DNA from 3 places in the Bacillus sp. AFS031507 genome. Region 1 is predicted to be linked to each of the others. Evidence: riboswitches for the same ligand, from Rfam matches in the RefSeq annotation. Region 1 holds a riboswitch; each other region holds the start of a gene.
What was found. A riboswitch is a leader RNA that binds a small molecule or an ion and turns the genes downstream of it on or off. The one in region 1 is predicted to bind lysine.
Positions count from the first base shown of each region.

Region 2: linked by a shared signal. The riboswitch ahead of dapA (4-hydroxy-tetrahydrodipicolinate synthase) and the one ahead of COE25_RS16715 (aspartate kinase) in region 1 are both predicted to bind lysine.
Region 3: linked by a shared signal. The riboswitch ahead of COE25_RS06445 (amino acid permease) and the one ahead of COE25_RS16715 (aspartate kinase) in region 1 are both predicted to bind lysine.

Region 1 covers NZ_NUOW01000015.1:208,852-211,127, reverse strand. The annotation lists gene COE25_RS16715 (aspartate kinase) at 1-972, opposite strand, end outside; lysine riboswitch at 1,084-1,261, opposite strand; gene uvrC (excinuclease ABC subunit UvrC) at 1,332-2,276, opposite strand, start outside.
Region 2 covers NZ_NUOW01000016.1:8,983-11,258, reverse strand. The annotation lists gene COE25_RS16920 (MFS transporter) at 1-611, shown strand, start outside; gene COE25_RS16915 (hypothetical protein) at 704-898, shown strand; lysine riboswitch at 998-1,178, shown strand; gene dapA (4-hydroxy-tetrahydrodipicolinate synthase) at 1,309-2,196, shown strand.
Region 3 covers NZ_NUOW01000003.1:500,627-502,902, reverse strand. The annotation lists gene COE25_RS06450 (YitT family protein) at 27-839, opposite strand; lysine riboswitch at 1,070-1,260, shown strand; gene COE25_RS06445 (amino acid permease) at 1,365-2,276, shown strand, end outside.

The DNA of each region.
Region 1 (2,276 bases):
ATTGTCTTCTAATACCTTTAATGTTTCTAATAAATCATTAGTATGGATAGAGAAAGACAAATTAGCCGTATCGCCCTCTGTAGTACTTTGAATAATAATGTCAACATTCAGGTGATTTTCCGCTAGTGTTGAAAAGATGGTAGATAGACTTGTTAATGAATTCGCCAATCCTAATACTGTTACTTTTGTTATTTCGTCTTCAAATGCGACACCGCGGACTACTAAGTTTTGTTCCATTGCTGCTTCCTCCTCAATAACTGTTCCTTCTACTCTCTCCATGCTCGAGCGAACCTCAAGCCGAACCTGATAGTTTTTAGCAAATTCTACTGCTCTTGGATGGAGCACGCCAGCACCTAAATTAGCTAACTCTAGCATTTCATCGTACGATACAGATAATAATTTACGAGCATTCTTGATATATCTTGGATCCGTGGTGTAAACCCCAGTAACATCGGTATAAATATCGCATTTATCTGCCTTTAAGGCTGCCGCTAATGCCACAGCTGTCGTATCAGAACCACCACGACCGAGCGTCGTAATTGCGCCTTCTTCCGTGATTCCTTGGAATCCTGCCACAATGACAACCTTACCCGTTGCGAGCTCCGTTTCAATTGCAGACGTTTTAATATTCGAAATGCGGGCATTTCCATGGACAGGTTCTGTGATGATTCCTGCCTGCCAGCCTGTAAAAGAAACGGCATCAAGCCCTTGCTGATTTAAGGCCATTGACAATAACGCAATGGTTACCTGTTCTCCTGTTGATAACAGCATGTCCATTTCCCGCTTATTAGGCTGTGCGGAAATTTCTTTTGCTAATCCGACAAGTGTATCCGTTGATTTTCCCATCGCAGAAACAACAACGACTACATTGTTGCCACGGTCTGTCTCTTCTTTTACACAGGATGCTACATTTAGTATTCTTTCTACATTAGCAACGGAGGTTCCCCCGAATTTTTGTACAATAATCCCCATGATTGTTTTCTCCTTCTTTCTAGTAAACACGTGTAAATTTTTCCAAATAAAAAAGCAATGAGAAGAGCCTCTCATTGCTTTAGAACACGAAAAAATATTCTCGCACCTACAATGTAAGATAGCTCTCCAAGACATTCGTCCTGACAATCCGGCATTTATTCAATACAGGACCAGCAAAGAAAGAAATGAGATTTTCTTTACTTCGGCGAACATTCCCTTTCATGATCCGTCTTAGAAGCTCATCCTTCTCAGAACCATTACTCTTGAAGCTCGCACCTCTACCTTCACTTTAATACGTAAAAGTGATAGTAAATTAAATTTTCACTTATTATAGCATGTTCTATTTTTTCTTACAATCACTAGGATTGAAGTTTTTTAATTAATTCTTCGGCTACGTTCATAGGAATTCCGATATTTGTAAATTCCTCCATACTAGCCTCTTTCATTTTTTTCACAGAGCCAAATTGTTTTAGCAATAGCTTTTTCCTTTTCTCACCGATTCCAGGAATATCGTCGAGCAAGGATTGAAAGGCACTTTTTCCACGAAGCTGACGATGAAACGTAATGGCAAAGCGATGGACCTCATCTTGAATTCTTTGCAGTAAATAAAACTCCTGGCTGTTTCGGCCTAATGGAACAATTCCCAAAGGATTGCCGTACAGCAATTGGGAAGTTTTGTGTTTATCATCTTTGACGAGTCCCGATAGTGGAATATCCAATCCTAACTCATTTTCCAAAACATCTCTTACGGCTTCAACATGGCCTTTACCACCATCGATGATGATTAAATCTGGGAGGGGAAGTTCTTCTTTTAAGGCGCGTGAATACCTTCTTCTTGTCACTTCTCGCATGGATTCATAATCATCAGGTCCTTGAACGGTTTTAATCTTATATTTCCTGTATTCCCGATGATTTGCCTTTCCATCAATGAAAACGACCATGGCTGATACTGGGTCTGTCCCTTGGATGTTGGAGTTATCGAATGCTTCAATCCGGTGCGGCGTATAAATTCCCAGTAATTCACCCAAGTTCTCGACAGCCTTAATGGTGCGGTCTTCATCCTTCTCGATCAAGGAAAACTTTTCATTTAAGGCTATTTTTGCATTTTTGATCGCCAATTGGACAATATCCTTTTTCTGCCCCCGTTGTGGCTGGAGCACTTTTACTTCAAGTAGTTGTTCCGCCAGACTCAAATCGACTTCATCTTGAATCAGAATTTCCTTCGGCTTGAAGTGATTAGCTTTCGAATAAAATTGTCCGAGGAAAGTTAGTATTTCTTCCTCTGGTTCATTATAGAAGGGGAA
Region 2 (2,276 bases), on a different contig from region 1:
GGTTTAAGCTTTCCAACTATATTGAGCCAAAGGCACTGCCCATCGCTGTCATTACACTGGTAGTAGCTTTTTGTTATTCCAGCGTTCTATCTTTTATTAACTTCTATGCGATCGAAATTGACTTAGTTAGTACGGCGAGTTTCTTCTTCCTAGTCTATTCTATCGCAGTATTGATATCACGCCCGATCACAGGCCGCTTAATGGACCTGAAGGGTGCAAACTTTATTATGTATCCGGGCTTTGTCCTCTTAGCAGTCGGCTTGTTTCTGTTAAGTTCAGCTAGTATCAGCATTACTTTATTGCTAGCAGGTGTTCTAATTGGCCTTGGTTTCGGTAACATGCAGTCAAGCACCCAGGCAGTGGCCGTTAAAGTAACGCCTCCCCATCGGATGGGTTTGGCGACATCGACTTTCTTTATCTTTCTTGATGCAGGACTTGGATTCGGTCCATATATCCTTGGATTTATTATTCCATTAACCGGCTTTAGCAACCTGTATGTCATCTTAGGTATTGTCGCTCTGGCAACCTCAATTCTTTACTATTTTTTACACGGCAAGAAAGAACGTTCAGGAAGGACGATTATGACTGGACCAACCCCCGACCCTAATTGACTTCAGGTAACCGGCCAAACGAAGGCACGCATAAAACCGGTTTATAGCAAATATGATAAGCATAAGAATCCTAATTAAAGGGGTCGGTAGACATGATAATTTTTAATAAAATTGCATTATCATTTGTTGTCTTTTTTTCCTTCAGTATTATCATAAATACTTATTTGGGAGAAAAGGAACGGGTCCAATCTAATGTTATTTATTTTGTTATGAACGGGTTTGCTTATATTGTATCTGCCTTAGAAGTTGAAAAGGATAAACTGAGTTTAGAAACGGCAGAAATATAGTATGAATTTTAAAATAAAGTTCCAATTGCCCTTGAACCAAAGGGAATATTCTGATATATTTACTATCAATTAAATATTTTCTTACTTCACGTTTTTTGAAGTGAGGATAGAGGCGCAAAGACCATGAGTACACAATAGGAGGATAATGAGGTCCAATGATGATTGTGAAAAGGGGAATTTGCCGAAGCTTCAATGAATCTCATTGGTCTTGAAGCTGGTTCTGCTATTGAAAAAATACAGAACTGTCATATAGGAAACTATATGGAGGGCTATCTTACGCACGGGAACTTATTTTTTTTATGTTTCTACTGCAACAGCGAACCCTCGTTGTTGCTTTTTTGCGTTAAATTATGAATGGCCTTACCCACCTCTAAATTTTAAAAAAAATTTTAATTAAAGGGTGAGAAATGATGAATTTTGGCCAAGTTTTAACCGCTATGGTTACACCATTTGATCAAAATGGTGAAATAGATTTTAACGCGACTAGAACACTTGTTGATTATTTAATTGAAAATGGTACCGATGGAATCGTAGTTGCTGGTACAACCGGAGAATCTCCTACATTAACAACGGAAGAAAAAGTCGCTTTATTTAAATTTGTTGTCGAGGCTGTCAATGGAAGAGTTCCGGTTATCGCTGGAACTGGCTCCAATAACACGAGAGCTTCCATCAGCCTAACAAAGCTGGCTGAAGAAACAGGCGTCGATGGGATTATGCTTGTTGCTCCTTATTACAACAAACCATCCCAAGAGGGCATGTATCAGCACTTCAAAGCGATTGCTGAATCTACACCATTACCGATTATGCTTTATAATATCCCCGGCCGAAGTGTGGTCAACCTGTCGGTAGAGACCATTGTTCGACTTTCACAGATTCCAAATATTGTCGCCTTAAAAGAAGCAAGCGGTAACTTAGATGCTATGGCTGAAATTATTAGCCAAGCACCAAGTGATTTTACCCTTTATAGTGGTGATGATGGCTTAGCATTGCCGGTTTTAGCCATTGGTGGAGCTGGAGTGGTTTCCGTTGCTTCCCATGTCATTGGTAATGAAATACAAGAAATGATTAATCATTTTAAAAATGGGAATGTCCAAAATGCAGCTAGTGCCCATCGCCGTCTTCTCCCGATTATGAAAGCATTATTTGCAGCACCAAACCCAGCACCGGTAAAAGCCGCATTGAATATGAATGGAGTGAACGTTGGAGGTCTTCGCCTGCCATTGCTCCCATTAACCACCGAAGAGCAAAGAGCACTACAAGGTGTTCTACCAGCGAGCAATGTTAAAGTATTAATATAATTAATCCACCGATAAAAACAAGCTGCCACAAACCTCAATAAAACAGGGTTTGTGGCAGTTTTTTTTGGTGGTCGACAAAA
Region 3 (2,276 bases), on a different contig from region 1:
TGTATAGATGCAAACCTTTTTTGTTTTTATGGACTTGGCCGATGAAACAGCCCCATAACTTCAATTGTTTCGGTAATATTGACAAATGCTGATGGATCAACTTCTGTAATTAAGTTTTTAACTTCATTAAGTTCGTATCTGGAAATTACCGTTATCATCACGTTCCGTTGGTGATTTGAGTAGCCGCCAACCCCATCCATAATCGTCAAACCTCGATACAAATTTGTCAGTAAATGAGCTCTCATTTCTTCGCCCTTATCTGTAATGATCATTAAAGTTAATTTAGCATGATCTGTATAAATTGCATCCACCACTTTACCTGTAACAAAAATGGAAACCAAGGTATAAAGAGCAGAATCCCAATCAAATAAAAATCCACTGATCAAGATGACGACAGCATTCATGCCTGAAAGTAAAACACCAATCGGAAAATCTCTTTTTCTCGCCACAATCATGCCAATAATATCAAATCCCCCGGTCGATCCAGAACAGCGAAAAACTATTCCGACACCTAACCCGGTTAAAGCACCACCGAAAATTGAGGAGAGAATTCTATCATCGGCAATGGCATGAACGGGAATTAAATAAAGGCCAATTGATATAATTATTACAGCAAAGATGGAATTCACGATAAATCTTTTCCCTAACATTTTATAACCAATAATCAATAACGGAAAATTCAGCAGGAAATTTGCCACCCCTGTATTAACAGGCGAGATCATCCCTAAAATCATAGAAATTCCGCTCAATCCACTGCTTAACACTTCATGAGGGATTAAGAAAAGGTTAAAGGCAACCACAACAATGAGAGATCCCGAAATCATTCCAACAATCTGCATGGTAAAAATCCTCCTATGAAAAACAGGCAATTAATTCTATTTAAAAATAATACCGATTCTCTCTTATAAAGTAAATTAAATAATTTATTAAAAAGAAACTCAATTATCTGTTTATTCTAATTGATTGAATAAAGACTTCTCATTTTTGGAATAATATATTATTGACAATTCTATAATAATATTTATACTTTAGTAATATATTAACTTTATATGATAAATCCTCATCAAACCGATGAGGTAGAGGTCGCGGTTTTTATCAGTAAAGCGGACGAGATGAGAGAGACATCCTTGACTCCGTTTGAAAGGAAAAGCTGCCGAAGTGTGCTTTCATCTCTGAAAAAGCATGCTGGGGCTGTCTCCAAATAGGAACAGAACTGTCACGCTTAAACCTACCAGTTAAGCGTGTTGAGCTATCTTTCGGAAGGTATGATGCGGGGTATTTACAATGCCATCGATACTTCTTCGATGGCATTTTTTTATTCCAAACTCCTTCTCGAAAAAATTAGAAAAAGAGGAGTCAAGACAATGCAAACAGCAAGAGTATTAAAAGAGAGTGAATATACTAGTGACTTAACACTACAACAGGATCCAACCGAATTAAAACGAAGTTTAAAATCCCGTCACCTCACAATGATTTCCCTTGGCGGGACGATTGGTACTGGACTTTTTCTAGCTAGCGGTGGCGCTATCCATAGTGCGGGACCCGGCGGGGCAATCCTTTCCTACCTTGTTATTGGTATTATGGTTTACTTTTTGATGCAGGGCTTAGCAGAAATGGGTGCCTATATGCCAGTTGCCGGAAGCTTTAGTACGTATGCAACCAAATTTGTCGATCCTTCCCTTGGTTTTGCCCTAGGCTGGAACTATTGGTATAACTGGGCAATTACGATTGCTGCCGAATTAGCTGCTGTAACAATGATTATGAAATTCTGGTTTCCACATATTCCTTCATTCATTTGGAGCGGCATCTTTTTAGTAATTATGTTTCTATTAAACTATCTTTCTGTTAAAGGATTCGGAGAAGCAGAATATTGGTTTTCCTTAATTAAAGTTGTTACAGTTATTATTTTTATCGTTACTGGTACTTTAATGATCTTCGGCATCATGGGTAATGAAGCAATCGGCTTCAAAAACTTCACTGTTGGTGATGCTCCATTCCACGGCGGCTTTATGTCCATGATGGGAATCTTTATGGCTGCAGGCTTCTCCTTCCAAGGAACAGAGCTTTTAGGTGTTGCTGCTGGTGAAACGGAGGATCCAAAGAAAGCTATTCCTCGTGCAGTGAAACAAGTTTTCTGGCGTATTTTATTATTCTATGTATTGGCTATACTAGTAATCGGACTGCTTATTCCATATACAAACGGGAATTTAGCAAATGGGGATATAACCGTTAGTCCATTTACGCTGGTTTTTCAAAAGGCTGGCATCGCTTTCGCC